DNA from 4 places in the Streptomyces sp. NPDC004561 genome. Region 1 is predicted to be linked to each of the others. Evidence: riboswitches for the same ligand, from Rfam matches in the RefSeq annotation. Region 1 holds a riboswitch; each other region holds the start of a gene.

Region 1 (7,666 bases):
GTGACCGAGCAGCTCCGTCCCGACGACACCGGCCCCGCCCTCTTCACCTGGGAGTTCGCCGCCGACCCCTACCCCGCCTACGCATGGCTGCGTGAGCACGCGCCCGTGCGCCGGACGCGGTTGCCCAGCGGGGTCGAGGCCTGGCTCGTCACCCGGTACGCCGACGCCAAGCAGGCCCTGGCCGACCAGCGGCTGAGCAAGAACCCGGCGCATCACGACGAGCCCGCGCACGCCAAGGGCAAGACCGGCATTCCGGGCGAGCGCAAGGCCGAGCTGATGACGCACCTGCTGAACATCGACCCGCCGGACCACACCCGGCTGCGCCGGCTGGTCAGCAAGGCGTTCACGCCCCGCCGGGTCGCCGAGTTCGCGCCGCGGGTGCGGGAGCTGACCGACCACCTCATCGACGGGTTCGCGGCCGGCGGCTCCGCCGACCTCATCCACGAGTTCGCCTTCCCGCTGCCCATCTACGCCATCTGCGACCTGCTCGGCGTCCCGCGCGAGGACCAGGACGACTTCCGGGACTGGGCGGGCATGATGATCCGGCACGGGGGCGGGCCCAGGGGCGGGGTCGCGCGGTCGGTGAAGAAGATGCGCGGCTACCTCGCCGAGCTGATCCACCGGAAGCGCGAGGCCCTGCCCGCCGAGCCCACGCCCGGCGAGGACCTCATCTCCGGTCTCATCCGCGCCTCCGACCACGGCGAGCACCTCACCGAGAACGAGGCCGCCGCGATGGCCTTCATCCTGTTGTTCGCCGGTTTCGAGACGACCGTCAACCTCATCGGCAACGGCATGTACGCCCTGCTCACCCACCCCGGGCAGCGCCACCGTCTGCAGGACTCCCTCGCCCTCGGCGACCGCGGCCTCCTGGAGACCGGCGTGGAGGAACTCCTGCGCTACGACGGCCCGGTGGAACTGGCCACCTGGCGGTTCGCCACCGAACCGCTCACCGTCGGCGGGCAGCGGATCGCGCCCGGCGACGCCGTGCTCGTCGTCCTCGCGGCCGCCGACCGGGACCCGGAGCGGTTCGCCGACCCGGACGTGCTGGACCTAGGCAGACGGGACAACCAGCACCTCGGCTACGGGCACGGCATCCACTACTGCCTCGGCGCGCCGCTCGCCCGCCTGGAGGGGCAGACCGCGCTGGCCACGCTCCTCACCCGGCTGCCCGACCTGCGGCTCGCCGCCGATCCGGCCGATCTGCGGTGGCGCGGAGGGCTCATCATGCGCGGTCTGCGTACCCTGCCCGTGGAGTTCACCCCGGTCGCCTGAGACCGCCCGCCGCAGCCGACGGCAAGGGTGCTGGGAAGCCGTAGGACCGTCAATATGACGGGCGTTCAACTATGTGATCTTCACGTGATCTGCGCGGCATGAACTTGTGACAAGTGATCGTATGCCTATACGTTCACCCATCAGCGCGGCGCCCAGCTTCATGCGCCGCGCCGGTCCTGCTGTCGCACGAAAGGCTTCCGCATGCTCACCGGGAACGGTCGTCACCGTCGCCCCCGTCAGGCTCCGGCGCTCCTCGTCGCGGCCGGCGTCACCGGCTCCGCCATCGCGATCCCACTCCTCGGCGCGGCGAGCGCCAACGCGGCGGACGGCACCACGTGGGACAAGGTGGCCGAGTGCGAGAGCGGCGGCTCCTGGAGCGCGGACACCGGCAACGGCTACTTCGGCGGCCTGCAGATATCCCAGGACGACTGGAACGCGTACGGGGGCACCCAGTACGCGTCCAGCGCCGACCAGGCCAGCCGCTCGCAGCAGATCGCCGTCGCCGAGAAGATCCTCGCCGACAAGGGCACGACCCCCTGGGCCACCTGCGCCCTGCTGTCCGGACTGACCTCGAACTCGGCGTCCGTGCACGTCGACCCGGGCGTCGGCGGCTCCGGTCACGGCCACGGTTCGGGTGACTCGTCCGGATCGGACGAGAACTCCGACTCGTCCGGCCTGTCGAATTCGTCCTCTTCGTCCGGCTCCGGCTCCGGCTCCGGCTCCGACGCCAACTCCGGCTCCGGCACCGGCACCGGCACCGGCCCCTCCTCCGGTCCGACCGCCACGCCGGTCCCCGGCCACGGCAAGGGCGCCACCAAGGATCCGGGCAAGACCACCGGCACTCCGGAGCAGAACGCCCCCAAGTCGGACAAGTCCGCCTTGCCCGGCAGTGGGACCCCGCAGGGGAGCGGTGACGCCTCCGCGACCATCCCGCCGGCCGACGACTCGGACAATTCCCAGCAGACCGGCGGTTCCTGGAGCCTGGTCGACACCGGCGCGCTCAGCAGTGGCGGACGGCACCGGGGTGGCAGTGCGGATGAAAGCACGTCAAACGGTCAGAACGACACCTCGCCGGCCCGGCACGCCTCCCGCGGGACGGACACCTACACCGTCCGCGAGGGCGACACCCTCGCCTCCATCGCCGACTCCCTTGGCGTCGACGGCGGATGGCGCGCGCTCTATGACGCCAACAAGAAGGCCATCGGCGCCGACCCCGACGACATCTCCGCCGGTCAGACCCTGGACGTGGGTGTGGAAAAGGGTGGAAAGTAGCGGGAGTTGACGCCCCGTTTCACGGCTAATGTCCGGTTCGGGGAAAGTGTGGGATGAGTCTCAGAAGCCCTGATCGTCTTTGAAATTCCCCGGATCACGTGTCTACGGTCAGGACCGCTCGTCATCACGAGCCCCGGCTGCCGCACACGCCGAATCCTGCCAGCGGCTGCCCGGGAACAGTCGTCGCTTCGAGCGCCGTGGGCAGGAGCGGGGGACCCAAGGTAAGTGCCGGGCCCGGTGGTTGACGCCGGACCGGCTGGGGGTGAAGCCGCACCTCGCGAAAGCGAGTGTGCGGCCGGGCAACTCAACCGGCCCGAACCCGACAGCTCACCTCGCAGGCGTCGGTGAGGGGATCGATCCATGCTGTTTTCCGGCAAGGGCAAGCACCGTCGTCCGTCCAAGGCCGTCCGCGCCGTCACGCTCGCCGGTGTCACCGGCGCCGTCGTCGCCGCCCCGCTGATGGCGGCCGGCAGCGCCTCCGCCGCCACCGCCTCCCAGTGGGACGCGGTCGCCCAGTGCGAGTCCGGCGGCAACTGGTCCATCAACACCGGCAACGGCTACTACGGCGGTCTGCAGTTCTCGGCCTCCACCTGGGCCGCGTACGGCGGCACCCAGTACGCCGCGCAGGCCAACGAGGCCGGCAAGGCGCAGCAGATAGCCGTCGCCGAGAAGGTCCTCGCCGCGCAGGGCAAGGGCGCCTGGCCGGTCTGCGGCACGGGCCTGTCCAGCAGCCCGTACAACGGCTCCGCCCCCACCACCTCGTCGAAGAGCACCTCGTCGAGCGCCGGCACCGCCACCCGCTCCACCGAGAAGCTGGCCGCCAACCGCTCCGCCAAGCGTCCGAGCGTGACCAAGACCGTCACCACCCCGACCGGCAAGAAGGTCAAGAAGGGCGACGGCGAGTACAAGGTCGTCACCGGTGACACCCTCAGCTCCATCGCCGCCGCGCACCACGTCCAGGGCGGCTGGGAGAAGCTGTTCGAGCTGAACAAGGGCATCGTCCAGAACGCCGACCTCATCTACCCGGGTCAGCAGCTGCACCTGAAGTGACATCCGGTTCCGGACGGACCCGCAGCACCCTCACACACCAGGCCCGCGCACTGAGGGCCGAGTGAGGGACCGTACCCCCGTCCCCACGGGCTCCCCGCCCCGGTGCGTGTTCCCCCGTACGCACCGGGGCGGGGTTTCTTCATGTCCGGAGCCGTCTCGGCGCCAGCCCCCGGCCCTTTCCCCGTTCTTCACCCGCGACCCCCTTTGTTCCGTGGGTGAACAATGGGTACCGTCTGCGTGTCCCTCCCCGTCCACGGGTCGGTCGGTCGGTGGCCGACGCCCCCAGGATGGATAGGCTCTAGTCGCAAGGCGCCGCCGCAAGGCAGCCCGCCCCGCACTTCCAGCGTCACATCCAAGAAGGAGATGCTCGTGCCGTCCATCGACGTCGTCGTAGCCCGGGAAATCCTGGACTCCCGAGGCAACCCCACGGTCGAGGTCGAGGTCGGCCTCGACGACGGCAGCACGGGTCGTGCCGCCGTCCCGTCCGGCGCCTCCACGGGTGCCTTCGAGGCCATCGAGCTGCGCGACGGTGACCCCAACCGCTACCAGGGCAAGGGTGTCGAGAAGGCCGTCCTCGCCGTCATCGAGCAGATCGGCCCGGAGCTGGTCGGCTACGACGCCACCGAGCAGCGCCTGATCGACCAGGCCATGTTCGACCTGGACGCCACCGACAACAAGGGCTCCCTCGGCGCCAACGCCATCCTCGGCGTCTCCCTGGCCGTCGCGCACGCCGCCTCCGAGGCGTCCGACCTGCCGCTCTTCCGCTACCTGGGCGGCCCCAACGCGCACCTGCTGCCGGTGCCGATGATGAACATCCTGAACGGCGGCTCGCACGCCGACTCCAACGTGGACATCCAGGAGTTCATGATCGCCCCGATCGGCGCGGAGTCCTTCTCCGAGGCCCTGCGCTGGGGCACCGAGGTCTACCACACGCTGAAGAAGGTCCTGAAGAGCAAGGGCCTGTCCACCGGCCTCGGCGACGAGGGCGGCTTCGCCCCGAACCTCGGCTCCAACCGCGAGGCCCTCGACCTGATCCTCGAGGCGATCAAGGAGGCCGGCTACGCCCCCGGCGAGCAGATCGCCCTCGCGCTCGACGTGGCCGCCTCCGAGTTCTACAAGGACGGCAAGTACCTCTTCGAGGGCAAGGAGCGCTCCGCCGCCGAGATGACGGAGTACTACGAGGAGCTCGTGGCGGCCTACCCGCTCGTCTCCATCGAGGACCCGCTGTTCGAGGACGACTGGGCCGGTTGGAAGGTCATCACCGACAAGCTCGGCGACAAGGTCCAGCTGGTCGGTGACGACCTGTTCGTCACCAACCCCGAGCGGCTGCAGCGCGGCATCGAGGACGGCGCGGCCAACGCCCTGCTGGTCAAGGTCAACCAGATCGGCTCGCTGACCGAGACCCTGGACGCCGTCGAGCTGGCCCAGCGCAGCGGCTTCAAGTGCATGATGTCGCACCGCTCCGGCGAGACCGAGGACGTCACCATCGCCGACCTGGCCGTCGCCACCAACTGCGGTCAGATCAAGACCGGCGCCCCGGCCCGCTCCGAGCGCGTCGCCAAGTACAACCAGCTGCTGCGCATCGAGGAGATCCTCGACGACGCCGCGGTGTACGCCGGCCGCAGCGCGTTCCCCCGCTTCAAGGGCTGAGCCCACCCGGGCCAAGTCTTAGCCAGTCGTACGTACGTCCCCGTACCCGGTCCCGTACCGTGTCCGGGGACGTACGCACGTGAAAGGGGAGGCGGAGAGCCGATGGCCGTCAAGGACCGGGACCGTTTCTCCACCGCGACCAGGCTGCGGCTGCTCGGCGAGCAGACCGCGGCCCGGGTCTACCGCTCCCAGACCAAGCGCCAGGCCCGCCGCTCCCGGCTCACCGGCCGGGCGGCACTGCTCGCCCTGGTGCTGTGCTCGCTGGTCGTCGCGCTCGCCTACCCGATGCGGCAGTTCGTCTCCCAGCGCGCCCAGATCGACGACCTCCAGCGCCGGCAGGAGCAGGCCCGCGAACGCGTCGAACAGCTGCGCGACCTCAAGGCCCGCTGGCAGGACGACTCCTACGCCGAGCAGCAGATCCGGCGGCGCCTGCACTACGTGATGCCCGGTGAGACCGGGTACGTGGTCATCGACCCGGGCGCGGCCCGGCAGTCCCGCGCCGACCTCGGGGCCGCCCACCGGCCCTGGTACGCGAACATCTGGGACGGGGTCGACAAGTCCGATGCCTCCGACCAGTGAACCGACAGAAAGCCTCCGAAAAAGCAGTCATGGAAACGCCTCCGCCGCCCACTCCGCGCAGCGAGCCCACCGACGCCGACGTCGAAGCCTTCAAGCAGCAGCTCGGCCGCCCGCCACGGGGCCTGAGGGCCATCGCGCACCGCTGCCCCTGCGGTCAGCCGGACGTCGTGGAGACGGCACCCCGCCTGCCCGACGGCACGCCCTTCCCGACGACGTACTACCTGACGTGCCCGCGCGCCGCCTCGGCGATCGGGACGCTGGAGGCGAACGGCGTCATGAAGGAGATGACGGAACGCCTCCAGAGCGACCCCGAACTGGCCGCGGCCTACCGGGCCGCCCACGAGGACTACATCCGCCGCCGGGACGAGATCGAGGTGCTGGAGGGCTTCCCGAGCGCGGGCGGCATGCCGGACCGCGTGAAGTGCCTGCACGTCCTCGTCGGCCACTCGCTGGCCGCGGGGCCGGGGGTGAACCCGCTCGGCGACGAGGCGATCGCGATGCTGCCGGAGTGGTGGCGCAAGGGGCCGTGCGTGCAGCCGCTGGTGGCGCCCGACCCGGCGGACGAACACCCGGGCGAGGAGGGCGCGGTCCTGGACCCGGCCGAGGTCCGCAGCGGCTTCTTCGCCGGCCGGCCGATGGTCCCCGAGGGCTTCTCCCGGGTCGCGGCCGTCGACTGCGGCACGAACTCCATCCGGCTGCTGGTCGCCGACGTCGACCCGGCCACCGGCGAGCTGCTGGAGCTGGACCGGCGCATGACGATCGTGCGGCTCGGCCAGGACGTGGACCGCACAGGCCGGCTGGCGCCCGAGGCGCTGGAGCGGACCTTCGCCGCGTGCCGGGAGTACGCCGGGGTGATCCGTGAACTCGGCGCCGCCAAGGTGCGGTTCGTGGCCACCTCCGCCTCCCGGGACGCCGAGAACCGCGACGACTTCGTGCGCGGGGTCATGGACATCCTCGGGGTCGAGCCGGAGGTCATCACCGGCGGCCAGGAGGCCGAGTTCTCCTTCACGGGGGCCACGAAGGAGCTCAAGGGCCGCGACGACCTCGCCAGGCCGTACCTGGTGGTGGACATCGGCGGCGGTTCCACGGAGTTCGTCGTCGGCGAGGACCACGTGCGGGCCGCGCGGTCCGTGGACGTCGGCTGCGTGCGGATGACGGAACGGCATCTGGTGGACGGCGACGACGGCGGCAAGGTCACCGACCCGCCCACCGAGGAGCAGATCGCCGCCATGCGGGCGGACATCGAGGCCGCCCTGGACCTCGCGGAGGAGACCGTCCCGCTGCGCGAGGCGCGCACGCTGGTCGGGCTGGCCGGTTCGGTCACCACCGTCTCCGCGATCGCCCAGGAGCTGACCGAGTACGACTCCGCGCGCATCCACCACTCCCGGGTCTCCCGCGACCGTGTCCGCGAGATCACCGAGTGGCTGCTGCGCTCCACGCACGCCGAGCGCGCCGCGGTGGGTTCCATGCATCCGGGCCGGGTCGACGTGATCGGCGCGGGCGCCCTCGTACTGCTCGCGATCATGGAGCGGACCGGTGCCGAGGAGGTCGTCGTCAGCGAGCACGACATCCTCGACGGCATCGCATGGTCGGTGGCGTAGCTCTCTTTTGTTACTCTCCGGTAGCCGTCGGCTGAGCAGGTCGGATAACGTTTGAGCGACTTCGAGGGGCCCTTCGGGGCCCCTCGGTGACGTCCCGGCGGAAAAGTTCGTGAAGTTCTTCACAAGGAAATGGGTCCCTGTGGGTGTCCGAAGGGGGCCGGTTGGCCCTTTCGGGGGTCCAAGAGGCGTTTGAACATGTTCAGATGGGGTGTGTGAGGGCGCCCTGGAGGGGTGCGTTCCGG
Region 2 (7,666 bases), on a different contig from region 1:
CTGAAGGCTCAGGGCCGGAATCCAACAATGGACTCCGGCCCTGAGTGTTTTCCGTGCTCCCCCACCTCCGACAGGCCGAGTGGCGTACGTCACAGCAGGTCATCCGCTCGGTCCACAGCGGTCGCCCGCCGCCCGCGCTCCGGCCACGCTGGAGCCACGTCGGACATGTGGGAGACAAGCGGTGCGCCCTGGTGAGGTGGAGGAGGAGAGCACGTACGCCGGGGCGGGCGGCCGGCTCCCCGGCGACCCCGTGCCCGACCCGGGTCTCGGCGACGAGCCCGCGCCCGCACCGCAGAACCGCCGTCCGGTCCCGCGCGCAGTGGCCCGCGCCCTGCCCACCCTGCTGATCGCGGGCGGCGTCCTCTACGGACTCCTCACCCCGAAGGAGTTCACCGCCGTCCCCTTCTTCACCGCCGCCGCGCTGATCGCCGCCCCCCTGTCCTCGCTGCGCACCACCCTCGTCACCGGGCTCGCGTCTCTCGCCGCGATCTACGCCGTGCACGCCGAGGCGGGCCTCGACCCGGCCGTCGCCACCGTCACCGACCTGGTCACCGTGGCCACGGTCGCCCTGCTGGCCGTCGCCATCAACCGCGTGGTCCGCCGCGGCGACCGGCGGCTCGCCTCCGCCCGGGAGATCGCCGAGGCCGCCCAGCGGGCCGTGCTGCCGGAGCCGGCCGCGCGGATCGCCGGCCTCGACATCGCGGCCCGGTACGAGGCGGCCCAGCAGGACGCGTTCATCGGCGGCGACCTGTACGCCGTGCAGGACAGCCCGTACGGCGTCCGGCTGGTCGTCGGGGACGTGCGCGGCAAGGGCATGGGTGCGGTCGCCGCCGTGGCCGTGGTGATCGGGGCGTTCCGGGAGGCCGCCGAGCAGTAGGCCGACCTGGAGGCGGTGGCGCAGCGGCTGGAGCGGGCCCTCGCGCGCGAGGGCACCCGGCGGGACGTCGTCGACGCCTTCGAGGGGTTCACCACCGCCGTCCTCGTCGAACTCCCGCACGGCGAAGGGGTCGTACGGATCGTCAACCGCGGCCACCCGCCGCCGCTGCTGCTGCACGCCGACGGCTCCCTGCGCACCCTGGCCGGGCCCGAGGCCGCGCTGCCGCTCGGGATGGGCGATCTGGGCAGGTGGCCCGACCGCGCCCTGGAGGCCGGCTTCCCCGGCGGGGCCACCCTGCTGCTGTACACCGACGGCCTGTCCGAGGCCCGGGACGCCCACGGCCGGTTCTACGACCCCGAACGGCGGCTCGCCGGACGGGTCTTCCCCGGTCCCGGCGCGCTGCTCGGCCGGCTCGCCGAGGAGGTGCGGCGGCACTCCGGCGGCGGGATGGCGGACGACATGGCGCTGCTGGCCGTGCGACGCCCGTGACCGTCTTCACCCAGGGTGATCGGACGGAAGCCCTCCGCATAACATCTGAGTCACCATCAAAACCTGCGTGACTCATGAACCTTGGCCAACTCGCCCGGTTTGCAGGGATCCTGACCGGTAAGTCCGCGGCCGAAAGCCGTAATGATCAAGCGGAACGGCTTGGAAAGTGAGAGCCGGGTCTATTAACGTTCGATAACGCAGCGCGGTCGTCCCAGCCGTCACAAGAGGCGGCTCCGTGCGCACGCGCCGAATCCCGTAAGGGAACCGGGGAACCACCACCCTGGGGTGAATCACGCGGATACCGTCGTCGACTCGGTGAGCCGACGTCCGATATACGCGCGTAGGAGACCTTCCTGCTCCGAACCCGTCAGCTAACCCGGTAGGCGGAGGAAGGAAAGGAGCACGCCCGCGTGGCGTCCAACCGCCCTGCCCCAGAAGCCCCGTTCGTGCCGGCTCAGCGTGACTCCGAGTCCTTCGGCTACGGCTCCTTCCCCAGCGACGAGGGCCCCTGGGAGGAGTGGAACCCCACCGAGGACTCCGTCGCCCCGCTCCGCGGCCGGCACCGTGTCGCCAAGCAGCGCGGCGGCTTCGCGCGCAGCTCCACCGTCCTCGGCGTCGGCGTGATCGCCGCGGTCGGCGCGGGCGGCATGGCCAGCGCCAACACCGGCAAGCCCCCGGTCTCCATCTCCCTGCCGGACCTGTCCTCCGTGGAGCACCTCTTCGGCGGCGGCTCCTCCGACGCGCACAAGGCCACGACCGACACCGCGCTCAGCAACGTCGGCCGGACGGCCACCGACAGCGGCAAGAGCACCGGCGCCGGCGAGGCGCTGCGCAACCGGATCATGGCCCAGGCCGACAGGCAGCAGGGCCAGGCCGACAGCAGGGCCACCGCCGCCGCGCTCGCCGCCGGCGAGAAGCAGACCGCCGAGACGGCCGCCCAGGCGGAGAAGGACGCCGCCGCCAAGGCCGCCGACGCCAAGAAGCAGGCGGAGGCCGACGCCCGGCAGGCGGCCGCCGACGCCAAGAAGGCGGCCGAGGCCAAGCGGCTCGCCGAGCTGGCCAAGGAGTACACGCTCCCGGTCGTCTCGTACACGATCACCGGCACCTTCGGGCAGCCCGGCGCCATGTGGGCCTCCGGCTACCACACAGGCCTCGACTTCGCCGCCCCCACCGGCACCCTCATCAAGGCCGTCCACAGCGGCACCGTCACCCAGGCAGGCTGGGCGGGCGCCTACGGCTACCGCACGGTCGTCACCCTGGACGACGGCACGGAGCTGTGGTTCTGCCACCAGTCCTCGATCAACGTCTCGGTCGGCCAGAAGGTCTCCACCGGCGAGGTCATCGGGCGGGTCGGCGCCACCGGCAACGTCACCGGACCCCATCTCCACCTGGAGGTCCACCCGAACGGCCAGGCCACCGCCATCGACCCGGCGCCGTGGCTGCGCTCGAAGGGCCTCAACCCCTGACGGGACCCTTCGGCGGAATCCGGCACCGGCAGCGGAATGCGATCATCCGCTGCCGGTGTTGACGTAGAGCATGACTTCTCTGCGCAAACTCGGCTCCTCCGACCTCGAGGTCTTCCCGCTCTCCCTGGGCGGCAACGTCTTCGGCTGGACCGCCGGCGAGGAGACCTCCTTCGCCGTCCTGGACGCCTACACGGCCGCCGGCGGCAACTTCGTGGACACCGCCGACGCCTATTCGGCCTGGGTCGAGGGCAACAAGGGCGGCGAGTCCGAGACGATCATCGGCAAGTGGACCAAGGCCCGCGGCAACCGCTCCGACGTCGTCATCGCCACCAAGGTCAGCCAGCACCCCGAGTACCAGGGCCTGTCCGCGGCCAACATCGGGGCCGCCGCCGACGCCTCCCTGCGCCGCCTGGACACCGACTACATCGACCTCTACTACACCCACTTCGACCAGCCCGACGTGCCGGTCGAGGAGATCATCGGCGCCCTGGACGAGCTGGTGAAGGCCGGCAAGGTCCGGCACATCGCCGCCTCCAACATCAGCGCCGAGCGGCTCCAGGAGTCCCTCGACTTCTCCGCGCGCGAGGGCCTCGCCCGCTACGTCGCCCTCCAGCCCCACTACAACCTGGTCTCCCGCGACACCTACGAGGGCCCGCTCCAGGACCTCGCCGCCCGCGAGGGACTGTCCGCCGTCCCCTACTACTCCCTCGCCTCGGGCTTCCTGACCGGCAAGTACCGCCCCGGTACGACGGTCGACAGCGCCCGCGCCGGCCGGGCCGCGCAGTACGCGGACTCCGAGCGCGGCCGGCGGGTCCTCGCCGCCCTCGACGAGGTCGCCGCCGCCCACGACGCCCCGGTCGCCACCGTGGCCCTCGCCTGGCTGGCCGCCCAGCCGACGATCACGGCCCCCATCGCCTCGGCGCGGACGGTGGAACAGCTGCCCGCGCTCCTCGGGGTCGCGGAGCTGCGGCTGACCGAGCAGGAACTGGACCGCCTGACGCGCGCTTCGGCGTGACACGCCCCGGCGGTCACGTCCGATACGGGTTGTAGACGGGATACGGCACCGCCGGATACCCGTACCGCGGCCAGTACGCGGGAGCGGGCAGGGCGGTGCGGGCCGCGTACTCCAGAGCCGGCCGGGCCAGCTCCCTGCGCTGCCACAGCTCGTCCAGCAGCTCCCGCTCCCGCACGACGAAGTCGGCCCCGGCGCGCCCGCGCCGCCCCCGCTGCCGCAGCAGCGCCAGCGAGGTGGCGGACGCCTCGTACTGCGCCACCGCCCGCGCCGCGGGCCGCCCGGCGTGGTGGCGGGCGTAGTCCCGGGCCATCCGCCGGGCCCGCATCGAGCCGAGCGCGAGCGGCTCGGTGGGTCCCAGCCACCCCGCGGGGACGTACGTCGGCAGCTCCTCCCGCACGGTCCGCAGCTCCCGCTGCCGGGTCCAGATCGCGAGCCAGGTCAGCAGCCCGAACACGGGCACCATGAACGCGCCGTAGACGGCGAAGAACCCGAACGGGCCGAAGGTGGAGGAGCCGTTCCAGAACGCGTGCATGCTCATCGCGAGCAGCAGCCCGCACGGCGGCACCAGCACCCGCCGGACGTGCTGCCGTTCCGCGGACAGCGCCGCGACGCCGAAGCCGATGCCGGTGAGGACGGTGAACAGGGGGTGCGCGAACGGGGACATCACGATGCGCACGAAGAAGGTGGCGGCGGTGACGGAGGCGATGCCCTGGCCACCGGTGAGCTGGTCGGTCCCGAAGGCCGTGCCCAGGTAGAGGATGTTCTCGGTGAACGCGAAGCCGGTGGCGGTGATCCCGGCTATCACCACCCCGTCCACGATCCCGGTGAAGTCGCGTCTGCGGAAGAGGAAGACCAGGAGCACGGCAGCGGCCTTGGCGGACTCCTCGACGATCGGAGCTATCACGGTCGCGCCGAGGGTGTCGGCGCCCGCCGGGTCCGCGGTGGAGGCGGCTATCCACTTCGTCGCGAAGCTGTTGGCCACGATGGCGATGAGGGCCGCCGCACAGGCGCCCCAGGCGAAGGCGAAGACCAGGTTCCGCCAGGGGCCGGGCGCCACCCGGTCCAGCCAGCGGAAGGCGGCTATCAGCCAGGGCACGGGCAGCACGGCCAGCCCGAGCCCCACCAGGAACCCCTCCGTGCCGGTCTGCCGGCGCACCAGCGCGAGGATGACCAGCCCGGACAGGGCCAGCAGGGTGATCAGCGCCCCGTACCGCACCCATCGGCGCTGCCACCAGTGCGGGTGGTGGAGCACACCGTCGCCGGTGTTCGGTGGATACGTCGGATACGGAGGACAGGTGGCCACGGCATCGACCCTAACGGGGGCGGAGCGAGGGGCTGGAGCGGATTACCGGTCCTGGTGACGGACCGGCTGATCGGCCTGGTCGTCGGCCGGGCGATCGATCCGGGCGCGGTCCCCGTGCGGTACGCGGCGGAAGAGCAGATCGTTCACCACATGTCCCTTGTCCAGTCCCTGTCCCTCGAAACGGGTCAGCGGCCGGAACCCGGGCCGGGGCGCGAAACCGCCGTCCGCCTGCGTGTTCTCGAAGTCGGGATGCGCGTCGAGCACCTCGAGCATCTGTTCGGCGTACGGCTCCCAGTCGGTCGCGCAGTGCACGATCGCGCCGGGTCTGAGCCGGGTCGCGGCGAGGGAGAGGAACTCGGGCTGGATGAGCCGCCGCTTGTGGTGCCGCTTCTTGGGCCAGGGGTCGGGGAAGTACACCCGCAGTCCGTCGAGCGCGTCGGGCCGCAGCATCTCCCGGAGCAGGATGATGGCGTCGCCGTTGCCGACCCGGACGTTGGACAGTCCGTTCCGGTCGGCGAGATTGAGCAGATTGCCCTGGCCGGGGGTGTGCACGTCGACCGCCAGGACGTTGGTGCCGGGGTCCGCGGCGGCCATCTGCGCGGTGGCCTCGCCCATCCCGAACCCGATCTCCAGGACGACCGGACGGTCGTTCCCGAACAGCTCGCCGAGGTCGATCACCTGCTGCCCGTCGATGTCCAGCCCCCACTTGGGCCACAGCCGCTGCAGCGCGTCCGCCTGCCCGGCCGTCACCCGGCTGCGCCGCGGCTGGAAGCTGCGGATCCGCCGCTCGAAGTGCGACCCGGCGGGATCCGCCTTCGGGCCGTCCGGGAACCGGGGCTCCCCCTTGGCCCGGGTATGCCGGATGGAGGCACCGTGGGCGTGCGGTGCCGCGTGCAGGGCTTCGGGGGTGTTCAGCGCATCAGACACAGTAAGCCCAATTTTAGGGCGCGCCTGCGGCCAGACGGACCGAGCGGCCGCCTCGGGCGCCACTCTCCCGGCCGAGCGGGCATCGGCACCGCGCCTACAGCGAGCCGAGCATGCCGAGCGCCCGGCGGCCGATCTCCCGCCCGATCGGCAGCGAGGCGGTGGCGGCGGGCGACGGCGCGTTGAGCACATGCACCGCCCGGGCCCCCTCCCGGATCAGGAAGTCGTCCACCAGCGTCCCGTCCCGCAGCACCGCCTGCGCCCGCACCCCCGCGGGCGCCCGGACCAGATCGTCGGCCTCCGCCGCGGGCAGCAGCCTGCGCACCGCGTGCAGAAACGCCCCCTTGGACACCGAGCGGCGCAGCTCCCCCGCGCCGTACCGCCAGTGCCGCCGCGCGATCGCCCAGGACCCCGGCCACGCCACCGTCCCGGCCAGCTCCCGGGGGCGTACGACCCCCCAGCCGTACCCCTCCCGGGCCAGCGCCGGCACCGCGTTCGGCCCGATGTGCACGCCGCCGTCGATGCCCCGGGTCAGATGCACGCCGAGGAACGGGAACGCCGGGTCCGGCACCGGATACACCAGCCCCCGCACCAGCTCGGGCCGCGCCAGCTCGTAGTACTCCCCGCGGAACGGCACGATCCGCACGCCGGGCTCGTCCCCGGTCAGCCGGGCCACCTCGTCGCAGTGGAGCCCGGCGCAGTTCACCAGCACCCGCCCGCGCACGACGTCCCCGCCCGCGGTGAGCACGGCCACGCCCCGCTCCGGCCGCCGGTCGACCCGGACCACCCGGGCGCCGTAGCGGATCTCGGCGCCCGACGCCCGCGCGAGCTGCCGGGCCACCCCGACGAAGTCGCACACGCCGGTCGTGCCGACGTGTATGGCGGCCAGTCCGCGCACCTCCGGCTCGTACTCGGCGATCTGCGCCGCGCCCAGTTCGCGCACCGGGATGCCGTTCTCCCGGCCTCGCTGCACGAGGGCGTGGAGCCGCGGCAGCTCCTCCCGCCCGGTGGCGACGATCAGCTTGCCGGTCACGGCGTGCGCGATGCCGTACTCGGCGCAGAACTTCACCATCTCGGCGGCGCCCCGCACCGCGTACCGCGCCTTGAGCGAGCCGGGCCGGTAGTAGATCCCGCTGTGGATGACGCCGCTGTTGCGTCCCGTCTGGTGCCGGGCCGGTCCCGGCTCCTTCTCCAGCACGGTCACCCGCGTACCCGGCGCCGCCCGCGTGATCGCATACGCCGTCGACAGCCCGACGATCCCCCCGCCGATCACCAGCACGTCGCAGTCGTACGCACCCTCCCGCACCTGCACCACCTCCCACCTCGATAGTGCACTGCGCCACTGACAACGCCTTCAAACGCGGCCGGTGTGCGGTGTTCGCTACGGTCGGCGGGAGCCGGCCGGGTCAGGCGGGGGCCATCATCAGCAGCGGCCGGGCCCGCTCCCGCAGCTCCACCACCCGCGGCTCGTCCCCGTACGGCTCCAGCCGGTGCAGCAGGTCCTTCACGTACTCCGTGGTGCGCGCGGAGGAGATCCGCCCGGCCACCTCCACGGCCCGCACCCCCTGCTCACAGGCGGCGTCCAGGTTGCC
Region 3 (7,666 bases), on a different contig from region 1:
CTTGGTCGCGCCGGAGGCGATGCCGCTCCCCAGGCCGCCGAGATCGGGCAGGCCGAGGTCGGTGCTGATCTTCACGGTGCCGGACAGCTGCTGCACGTCCGACTTGGCGATCTTGTCGATGAGTTGCTGTGCGGTGATCCTGGGCAGGTCGGGGTCGCCGGAGTCGGCGAGCGCCGGGACGAGCCCGATCGTGGCCGCCGCCACCCCCACCACCGCGACCGGGACGGCGTACCGGGCGGCCTTGCGGCGGCCGGAGCTCCGGTCCTCGTCCCGCGCGGCGCCCTCTGCGTCGTCGGATTCGTACGGTGCCATGTGTGCCTTACCTCCGTCGTCGGCGGCGGCTGTCCTCACGCTGGTCCACCTGAGCCGCCATTCTCACCCGAATCGGTGAGGAGTGGTGATTTCCCTGGTACCCATCTCACCAAATCGGCCATGAGGAATCGTCAGACCACGGAGCCAACTCCGTGTACGCCTGCGGTATGACACGTAGGGGTGGCGGCTCCCCCGACCCGTAGGGGTCGCACACGGCGAACCGGACGCGGACGGCCGCCGGACGGGCCGCGGGGGCGTGCCGGAGAGCCGCGGTGCGTGCGGCCTTCGCGCGGGACTCGTAGGGGCCTTGGCTCGGGACTCGTGCGGGCCTTCACACGGGACTCGTACGGGCCTTGGCACGGGCCGGGCGCGGCAGTCGTACGGGCCGGGGCAGGGCCGACACGCAGGGCGCGTGCAGCCCTCGTACGGGCCCCGCTGCGGGCCTGCCCCCAGTGCGGAGCCCGCCGTGGCTAGCCGGCGCGGTGGACCACCGCGTCGCACAGCTGCAACAGCGCCGCCTTGGCGTCGCACTCGCGCAGCGGCGCCAGCGCGGCCCGCGCCTCCTCCGCGTACCGCAGCGTGTCCCGGCGGGCCTGCTCCAGCGCGGGGTGGCCCCGCAGCGCGGCCAGCGCCTCGGCGTGCCGGGCGTCGTCGGTGAGGTCGGAGTCCAGCAGCTCGCACAGGGCGATGTCCTCGGGCAGCCCCAGCCGGGCCGCCCGCTCGCGCAGCCGGAGCACGGGCAGGGTCGCGACGCCCTCGCGCAGGTCGGTGCCCGGGGTCTTGCCGGACTCGTGGGAGTCGGAGGCGATGTCCAGGACGTCGTCGGCGAGCTGGAAGGCCACCCCGAGGCGCTCGCCGTACTGGGTGAGCACGTCCACGACCGTCTCGTCGGCGCCGGACATCATCGCGCCGAACCGGCACGACACCGCCACCAGGGAGCCCGTCTTGCCGCCCAGCACGTCCAGGTAGTGGTCGACCGGGTCGCGGCCGTCGGACGGGCCGGCGGTCTCCAGGATCTGGCCCGTGACCAGCCGCTCGAACGCGAGGGCCTGCACCCGGACCGCCTCGGGACCGAGGTCGGCGAGGATCTGGGAGGCGCGGGCGAAGAGGAAGTCGCCGGTGAGGACGGCGACGGAGTTGCTCCAGCGGGTGTTGGCGCTGTCCACGCCGCGCCGCACGGCCGCCTCGTCCATCACGTCGTCGTGGTACAGCGTGGCGAGGTGGGTCAGCTCCACGACCACGGCCGACGGCACGATGCCCGGCGCGTAGCGGTCGCCGAACTGCGCCGCGAGCATCACGAGCAGCGGCCGGAACCGCTTCCCACCGGCCCGTACGAGGTGCTGCGCGGCCTCCGTGATGAACGGGACCTCGCTCTTGGTGGCCTCGAGCAAGCCTTCCTCGACAGCCGCCAATCCGGCCTGGACATCGGCTTCCAGAGCCTGGTCCCGCACGCTCAGCCCGAACGGCCCGACGACGGTCACGAGGGGTCTCCTGTCTGCTGGTGTCTGCTGGCGCTTACACGGTTTGTCGATAGGTCGCTGCCATCACTCAAGTCAGCGTATCCGGTCCTGTTTCGATCACCGATAGCGCCCACGGCTCCAGCCCAGACGGCATCGATCATGACCGGCACCTTTTTGATCATCCGGTAAGAACGGACATTCATCGACTAACCAGGCATCAGAGAGCTTTGTATCGAATCGGCAAATAGATGGAGTAACCCCGCATCTCGGGTGAGCCCACCCCGACGTACACCCGAGTGGCCCCATCCCCCCACCTCCCTCCACGCTCCGGCCACTACGAGAACGACGGACACGGCGTCAGTGGTTCCACCGCACCCACACCCCCGGGCCGGGTCGCCCGAATCGCCCATGTCCGAATTAGCGCCATTTGCTATTTCGTGAATTGGGTCACGCGCGCTCATCGGAGCGCCCGGCCGCCCTGCCGGGCGTTCTCCCCCTGCGCCTCGGCGAGTTGAGGGTTGGCAACCGCAAAGGATCAAGTACCCCATACGGCACAGACCAAGGTCAAATAGTGCGTTGTGTGAATCAGGCACTTGTTCCCGACATGTGCTCTCGCATACGTTCCCGACCCGTCGGGCGGACGCCGAATCCTGCCGCCGCCCACGTAACCCATCGACGAACTCATTCGCACGGCAGGAGCGGGGGACCCAGGTAAGTCGCCGGACCGGACGGCACATGTCGCGCCGGAACGGCTTGGGGTTAAGTCGTGTCCCTTCAGGACACGGCCGGGCACCTCCCAGCCCGAACCCGACAGCTCACCTCGCAGGCGCCGGAGAGGAACACCCCCATGCCTGCTGCCGCTCAGTCCCGCCGCACCCGCCTCGTCCGCATGATCGCCGTCGCCGGTACCGGTGCCGCCGTTCTCGCCATGCCGCTCATCGGAGCGACCAGCGCCGCCGCGGCCACCACCGCGGCCCCGACGGTCTCCACCACCCCCGCCGGCTACCCGAACAACCTCAACGGCTGGATCCGCGAGTCGCTCGCGATCATGGCCCAGAAGGGCATCCCCGGCTCCTACAACGGCATCTACCGCAACGTCATGCGGGAGTCCTCGGGCAACCCGAACGCCATCAACCTGTGGGACTCCAACGCGGCCAAGGGCATCCCGTCCAAGGGCCTGCTCCAGGTCATCGACCCGACGTTCAACGCGTACCACGTGGCCGGAACCTCGTTCAACATCTACGACCCGGTCGCCAACATCACCGCCGCCTGCAACTACGCGGCCGCGCGCTACGGGTCGATCGACCACGTCAACAGCGCCTACTGATCGGCGCTCGCGGCAGGCACTACTGATATCCCGGCCAGTCGGTCGGGAACAGTCTTTCGAGGACGACGGCGATGCCGTCGTCCTCGTTCGACGAGGTGACCTCATCCGCGACGGCCTTGAGTTCCGCGTGGGCGTTGGCCATGGCGACCCCGTGTCCGGCCCAGTCGAACATCGGGATGTCGTTCGGCATGTCCCCGAACGCCAGGGCCCGTTCGGCACCGATCCCCAGCCGCTCGGCGGCCAGCGCCAGCCCGGTCGCCTTGGTCACCCCGCACGGCTGGAGTTCCACCGTCCCCGGCCCCGACATGGTGACCGTCGCCAGCGAACCCACCACCCCGCGCGCGATGGCCGCCAACTCGTCGTCCGGCACCGTGGCGTGGCGCAGCAGCACCTTGCTGATGGGCTCGCCCCACAGGTCGTCGCGCCGGTCCACCCGTACCGCGGGCAGGGTCGGGTGGGGCATCAGATAGCCGGGTTCGATCAGCGTGAGCCCGTCCACGCCGTCCTGGTCGACCGCCGCGTACACCTGCCCCACCTCGGCCTCGATCTTGCCGAGCGCGGTCTCGGCCAGCTCCCGGTCCAGCCGGACCGACCACAACAGGCGGTCGGCCCCGGCGTCGTAGACCTGCGCGCCCTGCCCGCACACCGCGAGCCCCGTGCAGCCGAGGTCCGCCAGCAGGGGCCGCACCCTGGGGGCCGGGCGGCCGGTCACCACCAGGTGCCTGGCACCGGCCCGCCCCACCCGCGCGAGCGCGGCGAGCGACCGTTCGGAGACGGTGTCGTCGCCACGCAGCAGCGTTCCGTCCAGGTCGGTGGCGATCAGTGCGTACGCGGGGGAGGGTGCCATGATCAGAGAATACGGACACCACACCCCACCGACTCACCACTCTTTCCAGGCACTTACGTGCCACTGGGCCCCAAGTACCGCCCCCACGGCCCCTGATGCTGACACTTCGGCGCGTGAGTCCCTGAGGCCCTGAGGCCCAGTGGGACCCCCGGGGCCGCCCCGGGCGTCAGCCGTGGGCCGCGGCCAGGTGCTTCGCGAGGCGTGGGGAGGCGAACTCCGTGCCGCAGACGAAGCGCATCACCGGGCCGTACGAGGACGCCGCCGGCAGGCCGGTGAAGTACACGCCGGGCACGGAGGAGACGTAGCCGGGGCCGAGCTTCGGCGCGCCACGGCTCACCGCGAGCCGGGTGCGCAGTTCGGCGCCGAGGAAGTCCATCGCCGCGATGTCGACGCGGTAGCCGGTCGCGGCGATGACATGGTCGGCGGTGATCCGCTCGGTGCGGCCGCCGTGGGTGCGGACGGTGAGGACCGGACTGCCGTCCGGGGCCTCCGCGCCCACCACCCGCTCGACGTCCTGCACCTGCACACCGCTCTCGAAGCGCTCCCGCAGCCACCAGGCGCCGAGCGGGCCGAGGACCCGGCGGACCAGGTAGTGGCGGGCCGTCTCGGGCAGGTAGCGATAGGGGTGCGGGTAGTAGCTGAACGCCCACAGCGACCAGGCGCGGCCGAACGGGGACTCGGGGCGCAGCCTGGGCTGCTCCCAGGGCGGGGCGCCGAAGGCGACCCGGCCGCGCCCGCGCGCGACCACGCGCACCCGGGCGCCCGCCTCGGCCGCGAGCGCCGCCGTCTCCAGCGCGGACTGGCCGGCGCCGACGACTATCAGGTCCTTGCCGGCGAAACGGGTGAGGTCGTGGTGCTGGGAGCTGTGCGAGACGGGGCCCGTCGCGGCGGGTCCGTCGGCCGCCGCCCCCGCCAGCTCCGCGGGCAGATGCGCGAGGCCCGACAGACCGGTGGCGACGACGACCGCGCGCGCGGTGAACATCTCCCCCGAGTCCAGTTTGAGTTCGAAGCCGCCGCTCTTGTCGCGGTCCACGGAGACGACCCGCACCTGCTCCAGGTCGGGGATCAGTTGCTGCCGGAACCACTCCCCGTAGCCGATGAAGGTCTCCACCGGGATGATGTCCTCGTCGGTCACCAGGCGGCGGATCCCGGCCGCGTCGCAGTAGTCGGCGAGGGTGTGGCCGGGCTGCGGGCAGTCGAAGCTCGAGGCGACGGGCGTGGACTTCAGGAGCATGCCCTGGGGCATGTGGTCGCGCCAGCTGACCATGGGGTCACCGAAGACGCGGACGGGAATGCCGCGCGCCCGCAGGTGGGCGGCGGTGGACAGGCCGAACGGCCCGGCCCCGATGACTGCAACCGGTCGAATCACGAAGTCCCTCCCCAGGACGCGTGGTGCGCCACCTTCGTGGCCTTGCCTACTTCGTGGATGTGCCGCTGCCGCGGCGGTTGGTCCGCCACAGCTGATAGAGGTGCTTCGCGCCCGGGCGCACGAAGCGGGCCAGCATCGTGAGGAACGGCAGCGGGTCGTCACCCGCGAGCCAGGCCAGTTCCGTCCCGCTCGCCTTCGCCGGCGCGTGCGGCGTCGTGTAGCCGCTGCGGCGGTAGGCGAGGAGGGCGGGGAGGTCGATGTTCTCCACGATGTATCGGTGGCCGGCGCGCTGCTCCCCCTCCGGAACGGGGTGGCCGGTCAGATTCAGGTGCATGGCACGGACGACGTCCACGCCCGACTCGTTCTCGAAGAGGCGGAACTGGGCGCCCATGCGCGGGTTGAAGTCGAGGAGCTTGTACTGTCCGTCGCGCCGGTCGAAGCGCAGGTCGAGGTCGATGATGCCGCTGAAGCCGATCTGCTTGATGAAACGAGTGGCGAGGTCGGCGAGTTCCGGATTGTCGACGACGTACGCGTTCGCCGTCATGCCCGCGTGCGGCGGCCACGAGCGGACCTTGACGCCGGTGAACAGCGCGAGCGGGCTGGAGTCCTGGTCGAAGCAGGCGTGCACGATCCAGTCCTCGGCCTCCTCGCGCGGCAGGTACTCCTGGAGGATCACGCCGGGTTCCGCGCCCCAGTCACGGGCGAGGGTGAGCAGGCCCTCCCGGGTGGCGATCCTCGTGGTGCCGTTGACGGCGGGTTGTCTGCGGCGGACGAACGCCTCGCGGTTCTTGGCCACGACCGGGAAACGGGCCGTGTCGGCGAAGGCGACGATCTCCTCGTACGACCGGGGGAACGCGGCCGAGGGGCTCGCGATGCCGTGCTCCACGCACAGTTCGTGCAGGCCCTTCTTGCTGGCCAGCCGGCGGGGCAGTCCGGGGTCCACGCGCGGGAAGAGGAAGGCTCCGGCCAGTTCGTCCTGATGCTCGGCGATCAGGACCGCGGCCTCCTCGTCGGTCGGGATCAGGACAGTCGGGCGGCCGATCCGGTGGCCGATACGCAGCAGGCCCTCGATGAGGCGGCCCGGGTCCTCCGCGCCGGTCGTCGGCCACACGAACGCCTTCTTCAGATAGCGGGAGGAGGCCGCCGGGGTGTACGGGTCCTCGGTGATGGCGTACATGGGCACACCGAGGCGTCCCAGGCTGCGGATCGCGCCGACACCGCCGTGATGCAGCGGGTAGTCGCCGAACTTGACGATCATCCCCGGCACGTCACGGTCGGCCTCGAACGGCACGCTGACAGCGTTTCCGGCCACGGGTCCCCCCACGTGTCCCCCCAATGGAACGGACCCACCCCGTCCGTGTCCCCAAAGGACGCTAAGCCGGAATTGCCGCCTCCGACAAGGCCTATTCGGACATTGCGAACTCTTTAGGCCCTGTGCGGGCAACCCGGCGAGCCGCCGCGGCGTCCTCCTGGGGGCACTCCCGCAGTCCTGGTCGAGGCGCGCCCCAAGTCCCGCCTGGGCGCACTGCCCAAGACGGGCGTCCCGGCCGTAACGTGTGGCGCGACCACGTGGAACGCATGCCATGCATGGCCCGGATGAGAGTGAGGCAGTACCCCATGCCCCCCTTCGACGTCCCCGAGGGCGACCCCTTCGGCCCGCACAACCTTCCCTATGGCGTGTTCTCGCCCTCCGGCAGCACGGAGCGGAGGGTCGGCGTCCGGCTCGGAGACCACGTCCTCGACGCGGGCGCCGCGGCCGCCGCGCTCGGCTCGCCGCACCACTCGCTGCTCGCCCGGCCCACCCTGAACGCACTGCTGGCGGCCGGCCGCGCGACCTGGTCGGAGGTGCGGCGCGCCGTCACCGCCTGGGTCACCGAACCCGCGCACCGCGAGGCGGTCGAACCGCTCTTCCACCCCTTGTCCGAGGTGACCCTGCACCTGCCCTTCGAGGTGGCGGACTACGTCGACTTCTACGCCTCGGAGAACCACGCCCGCAACGTCGGGCAGATCTTCCGCCCGGACGCCGAGGACTCCCTCACCCCCAACTGGAAGCACCTGCCGATCGGTTACCACGGCCGCTCCGGCACGGTGATCGTCTCGGGCACGGACGTCGTACGCCCGTCCGGGCAGCGCAAGGGCCCCGCCGACCCCGCTCCCGTCTTCGGGCCGTCGATCCGGCTGGACATCGAGGCCGAGGTCGGCTTCGTCGTCGGCGTGCCGTCCGAGCTGGGCCGGCCGGTCGCCCTCGGCGAGTTCCGCGAGCACGTCTTCGGGCTGTGCCTGCTGAACGACTGGTCCGCCCGGGACATCCAGGCCTGGGAGTACGTCCCCCTCGGCCCCTTCCTCGGCAA
Region 4 (4,813 bases), on a different contig from region 1:
CTCGAAGTGCAGGTGCGGGCCGGTGACGTTGCCGGTGGCGCCGGACAGGCCGAGCTGCTGCCCCTCGGTGACCGTCTGGCCGGCCCAGACGGAGAGCCGGGAGAGGTGGCCGTACTGGGCGTAGTAGCCGTCGTTCAGCCTGATGACGACCTGGTTGCCGTAGGCGCCGCCCCAGCCGGCGCTGACGACGGTGCCCGCGGCGACGGCCTTGACCTGGGTGCCGGTCGGCACGACGAAGTCGACGCCCGTGTGGTAGCCGCTGGACCACATGCCGCCGGCCACGTGGTACCTGGTGCCGATGGTGGCGCCGGTCACCGGGAGCGTGTAGCCGGTGGAGGTGACCTGCGGGGCCTGCTGGGCCTGCTGGGCCTGCTGGGTCGACTGGACCTGCGGGGCCGCGTGCGTGGCGGAGGGCTGCGGGGCGCCCGAGGAGTGCTGCGGGGCGGCGGTCTCGGTGCGGGCCGGCGCGGCCTCGCCGCCGAGCGTGAGCTTCAGGCCCGGGTGGATCAGCGACGGGTCGACGCCGACGGCCTGCCGGTTGTCGTCGTAGAGCCGGTGCCAGCCGCCGCGGACGTGCTGCTCGTAGGCGATCACCGAGAGGCAGTCGCCGGACTTGACCGTGTAGGTGCGCAGGGTCCGGCTCGGCTGCTGGGCGACGGTTTTCTGCACGGCCACCGGGAGGGACCGCACGGCCTTTCCGGTCACCGGCTGGGCCGTGGTGGCGGCGTGCGCCCCGGTGGCCCCGACGAGCGGGAGGGCCAGCGCGGCGCCACCGGTTCCGGCGACGGCGATGGAGCGGGAAAAACGCGGGGTCTTGGGACGTCGGTGCTTACCCTTGCCGGGCATGGCGCATTCCTCTCCGACGCCTGCGAGGTCAGCTGTCGGGTTCGGGCTGGAGCGGCCCGGCCGCGGTGCGCGGCTTCACCCCTAGCCTGTCGCGGAGACCGGACAGGCAGTCGTACCTGGTGGGTCCCCCGCTCCTGCCGAACGCGGGTCAAGTGTGTGGGGACTCCGGGCGGCGGCAGGATTCGGCGTTCCGTCCGGATGCGGGGTGAACGTAAGGGAGCAAGACGCGCGGAAACAAGCAGTGGATTCCCGGCGTCGGCGGTCCGGATGATCGAATGCGGGAATACACCATCACCCTGCGTGCATCCCCGCCCCTCCGTTCTGCGAATTCCCCATTTCCCCGCCGCGATTGCGCGGACACGACGCGCACACACGGTCACGAATATGACCCTCATCACGCCCCATCACGCCATGCCCCGTTATTACGTGGCGAGTTGTGATGAAGGAGCTGATTCAGGACAGGCGACTCAGATGCGGCACAACCGGAGAACCGTCGCATCCAGGTCACCCTTGAGTCCGGTGTGCAGCCCGTGGTGCAGCAGCACCGCACCCCGGTGCACTTCACCCGTTTCGCGACATTCGTACGACGCCGCCGGGTCGAGGCCGCGCAGCCGCACGGCCGGCACGGGCTCGCCGTAGCTCTGCGCCTGGAGGCAGGCGAGGACCACGGTCTCATCCTCCAGGAGGTACTGGACGGCGCTCAGCCCGCCCGCCGGGGGCCGCAGCCGGTACTGGTCGCCACGCTGGACGAGCGGCCGGATCTCCTTGTACAGCTCCACCCATCGCCGGGCCTCGGCCAGCTCCCCGTCGCTCCACTCGGTGAGGTCGCCGCCGACGCCGAGGACGCCCGCCATGGCACTGACGAAGCGGAACCGCAGCGAGCTGACCCTGCCGTTGAGCTGGGTGTTCGGGCTGTCGGTGACCCAGGCCGCCATGACCCGGGCGGGGTGGATCTGGCTGAACCCGTGCTGGATGGCCAGCCGGTCCAGCGGGTCGGTGTTGTCGGAGGTCCACACCTGGTCGGTGCGGCTCAGCACCCCGAGGTCGATCCGGCCGCCACCGCCCGAGCAGGACTCGAAGGCGACGCCGGGGTGGGCGGCGCGCAGCCGGTCCAGCAGGGCGTACAGGGCGCGGACGTGGTCCACCCACAGCCGCTGCGGGTACGGCTCGCCGGGCCAGCCGGCGTCGGTGAAGCAGCGGTTGAAGTCCCACTTCACGTAGTCGACAGGGGCGCTGGAGAGCAGGGCGTCCAACTGCTCCCACAGGTACTGCTGGACGTCCTCGCGGGCGAGGTTGAGGACGAGCTGATGGCGCAGTTCGGTCCGCTCACGACCGGCTTGGTACTGCACCCAGTCGGGGTGGGCGCGGTACAGCTCGCTGTCCGGGTTGACCATCTCGGGTTCGACCCAGATGCCGAACCGCATGCCCAGGCCGTGCACCTGGTCCGCGAGCGGCTTGAGGCCGTGCGGGAAGCGGTCCGGATTCGGGGTCCAGTCGCCGAGTCCGGCGCGGTCGCCGGTACGCGCGCCGAACCAGCCGTCGTCCACCACGAACAGCTCGACGCCGATCGCGGCGGCCCGGCGGGCGAGGGCGGTCTGCTGCTCCTCGGAGATGTCGAAGTTCGTCGCCTCCCAGGAGTTGAAGAGCACCGGACGGTCCCGCCCGGCGTCCGGGATGACGTACGCGCGCTGGTACGCGTGCCAGGCGCGGCTCGCGCCGCCGAAGCCGCCGTCGCTCCACAGGCCCGCGAAGACCGGGGTGGTGTACGACTCCCCCGGCGCGAGGAGCAGCAGCCCCGAGTCGTCGTACCCGGCGCCGCCCGTGATCTGCACGCGCGCGTCCGGGAGTTGCGCGACCGCGATCCGCCAGGAGCCGGACCAGCCGAGCGCGCAGCCGTATACCTCGCCGCGCTCCTCGGTGGCGTCGGTGTCGAGCGCCACCCAGGGCAGGTGCTGATGACCGGTGTGGCCGCGCCGGCTGCCGATGACCTTCTCGCCGTAGGTGAGCGGCGCGACGGCGAGCCGGGACTCGGCCGCCCAGCGGCCGTGCAGCTGGGACAGCCGCCAGCCCTCGCGGCCGGGCAGGGTCCAGGTGGCCGCGTCGGCGCGCAGCAGCTCCACGCGCGCGTGCCCGCCGTTCTCCAGGGTCACCCACCGCTCGACGACATCGCCGCGCATGCGGTGGTGCAGGGTGATCGCGAACCCGTCGTCGTCGAAGCGCAGCCGCAGTTCGCCGTCCTCGGCCTCGTGGGACACGAAGCGCCACTGCGTGCCGCGCCGCTCCTCGGTGCGCACGGACAGGGCGGGGCGGACGAAGCGGGGGCCGCCCTCGACGGGGTACTCCTCGCGGCCGTCGAGCGGGGACTCGAAGGGCCGGTGGCCGGGCAGCGGGCGCTCCGCCAGTGCCTCGGCGTCCGCGAGCTCGATCCTCGGCCCCCAGTGGAGGTGCAGCAGCTCGTCCGCCTCGGTGAGATGCAGGGCATAACTGCTGGTCGGCCCCGACAGGAGCCAGGTTCGACCGTCTTCGGCGATGTCCACCATCGAGACCTCACAGGTGCCAACAGACCCGCTCAAGTACGAACATCATCAGGCCCTGGAGTCCCAGGTGACAATGCCTGTGGACAACTCATTGCCCGGGGAAATCAATGTCGTATCGTCGACAGAGCGCCCGCCGACGAGCCGCGACGGCGGGGCCGACCGGGAGGAGACCCCGTGACGCAGCAGGTCCCGTCGACCGAGCCCGAGCTGGCCGGAGTGCGCAACTTCCGTGATGTGGGCGGGCTTCCGACCGTGGACGGCCGGCGGGTGCGGCACGGCGTGCTGTTCCGCAGCGGACACCTCGCCCACGCGACCGGGGAGGACGCGGTCTTCCTCGCCGGCCTGGGCCTGCACACGATCTTCGACTTCCGCAACGCGGCCGACCAGACGCTGGAGGGCCCGGACGTCGAGCTGCCCGGCGTGCGCAATGTGAACCTGCCGCTGAGCGACCCGGCGGACGGCGCGGAGTTCTGGAAGATGGTCCGCGACGGCGACCTCGACCAACTGCGCGCGATCCTGGACGACGGCAAGGGGGCGGCCCGGATGGTCACCTCGTACCGGACGATCGTCAAGGAGCGCACCGCCGAGCACTCCCGGGTGCTGCACTCGCTCGCCGAGGACAGCGTGCCCGCGCTGATGCACTGCGCGGCCGGCAAGGACCGCGCGGGCATCTCGATAGCCGTGACCCTGCTCGCCGTGGGCGTGGAGCGCGAGGCGATCGTCGCCGACTACCTGGAGTCCAACGCCAAGCACCGCCGCTACAAGGTGCGCCGTAACGGCAGCGCGTCGAGCGCGTACACCCCCGAGGTGATGGAGCTGCTCAGCCCGCTCTTCGACGCCCGCGCCGAGTACCTGGCGGCGGCCTTCGACAGCATCGAGGAGACCTGGGGCGGTGTGGACCCGTACCTGGAGCAGGGTCTGGGGCTGTCCCCGGAGACTCGGGAGCGGCTGCGGGCGCGGCTGGTGGACTGAGCGGACCGCCGGGCGGCCTCAGCCCTTCCCGCCCAGCGCGAACAGCAGGTAGAGGAACGCGGCGAAGAGGTGTCCGACGGCGATGTAGATGATCAGCCGGATCCACAGGGCACGGGGGAACTTGGTCTCGAGGTCGCTCATGGCATCTCTCCGGTCAGGGGCCCCAGGCACAGTGCGGCCGTGGGGCTCTGCAGCAGGGTGTGGACGAACAGCAGCTCCACGCCGCCCTGGTCCTCGGCGGCGAGGCGGTGCGGGGTGAGCGAGTCGAAGTGCGCGCTGTCGCCGGGCGCGAGCAGATGCACGGTGTCGCCGAGGCGCAGGCGCAGATGCCCCTTCAGGACGTAGAGCCACTCCTCGCCGGGGTGGACGCGCACGATGTCGCCCTGGGAGCCGTAGGGCACCCGGACGCGCAGCGCCTGCATGCCCCGGCCGGGCGCTCCCGCCTGGAAGTAGGTCCA

The links. Region 1 has a riboswitch for cyclic di-AMP ahead of ACWEN3_RS05525 (transglycosylase family protein). Riboswitches for the same ligand answer to the same signal wherever they lie in the genome.
Region 2: linked by a shared signal. The riboswitch ahead of ACWEN3_RS12970 (M23 family metallopeptidase) and the one ahead of ACWEN3_RS05525 (transglycosylase family protein) in region 1 are both predicted to bind cyclic di-AMP.
Region 3: linked by a shared signal. The riboswitch ahead of ACWEN3_RS08840 (transglycosylase SLT domain-containing protein) and the one ahead of ACWEN3_RS05525 (transglycosylase family protein) in region 1 are both predicted to bind cyclic di-AMP.
Region 4: linked by a shared signal. The riboswitch ahead of ACWEN3_RS40485 (M23 family metallopeptidase) and the one ahead of ACWEN3_RS05525 (transglycosylase family protein) in region 1 are both predicted to bind cyclic di-AMP.

What each region holds. Positions count from the first base shown of each region.
Region 1 covers NZ_JBSGDB010000024.1:6,445-14,110, forward strand. Annotated here, with positions in the region: gene ACWEN3_RS05515 (cytochrome P450 family protein) at 1-1,272, shown strand; gene ACWEN3_RS05520 (transglycosylase family protein) at 1,474-2,544, shown strand; cyclic di-AMP (ydaO/yuaA leader) riboswitch at 2,728-2,900, shown strand; gene ACWEN3_RS05525 (transglycosylase family protein) at 2,905-3,594, shown strand; gene eno (phosphopyruvate hydratase) at 3,958-5,244, shown strand; gene ACWEN3_RS05535 (FtsB family cell division protein) at 5,347-5,823, shown strand; partial or broken gene ACWEN3_RS05540 (DUF501 domain-containing protein) at 5,853-6,254, shown strand; gene ACWEN3_RS05545 (Ppx/GppA phosphatase family protein) at 6,459-7,424, shown strand.
Region 2 covers NZ_JBSGDB010000073.1:17,588-25,253, reverse strand. Annotated here, with positions in the region: partial or broken gene ACWEN3_RS12975 (PP2C family protein-serine/threonine phosphatase) at 182-1,366, shown strand; cyclic di-AMP (ydaO/yuaA leader) riboswitch at 1,601-1,767, shown strand; gene ACWEN3_RS12970 (M23 family metallopeptidase) at 1,777-2,832, shown strand; gene ACWEN3_RS12965 (aldo/keto reductase) at 2,903-3,847, shown strand; gene ACWEN3_RS12960 (PrsW family intramembrane metalloprotease) at 3,861-5,150, opposite strand; gene trmB (tRNA (guanosine(46)-N7)-methyltransferase TrmB) at 5,193-6,077, opposite strand; gene lhgO (L-2-hydroxyglutarate oxidase) at 6,172-7,389, opposite strand; gene ACWEN3_RS12945 (MFS transporter) at 7,481-7,666, opposite strand, start outside.
Region 3 covers NZ_JBSGDB010000044.1:1,510-9,175, forward strand. Annotated here, with positions in the region: gene ACWEN3_RS08830 (LolA family protein) at 1-312, opposite strand, end outside; gene ACWEN3_RS08835 (polyprenyl synthetase family protein) at 783-1,793, opposite strand; cyclic di-AMP (ydaO/yuaA leader) riboswitch at 2,436-2,614, shown strand; gene ACWEN3_RS08840 (transglycosylase SLT domain-containing protein) at 2,620-3,099, shown strand; gene ACWEN3_RS08845 (HAD family hydrolase) at 3,119-3,946, opposite strand; gene ACWEN3_RS08850 (FAD-dependent oxidoreductase) at 4,113-5,315, opposite strand; gene ACWEN3_RS08855 (carboxylate--amine ligase) at 5,362-6,606, opposite strand; gene fahA (fumarylacetoacetase) at 6,933-7,666, shown strand, end outside.
Region 4 covers NZ_JBSGDB010000552.1:424-5,236, reverse strand. Annotated here, with positions in the region: gene ACWEN3_RS40485 (M23 family metallopeptidase) at 1-846, opposite strand, end outside; cyclic di-AMP (ydaO/yuaA leader) riboswitch at 849-1,011, opposite strand; gene ACWEN3_RS40480 (alpha-galactosidase) at 1,314-3,386, opposite strand; gene ACWEN3_RS40475 (tyrosine-protein phosphatase) at 3,558-4,355, shown strand; gene ACWEN3_RS40470 (DUF6126 family protein) at 4,374-4,496, opposite strand; gene ACWEN3_RS40465 (helix-turn-helix domain-containing protein) at 4,493-4,813, opposite strand, start outside.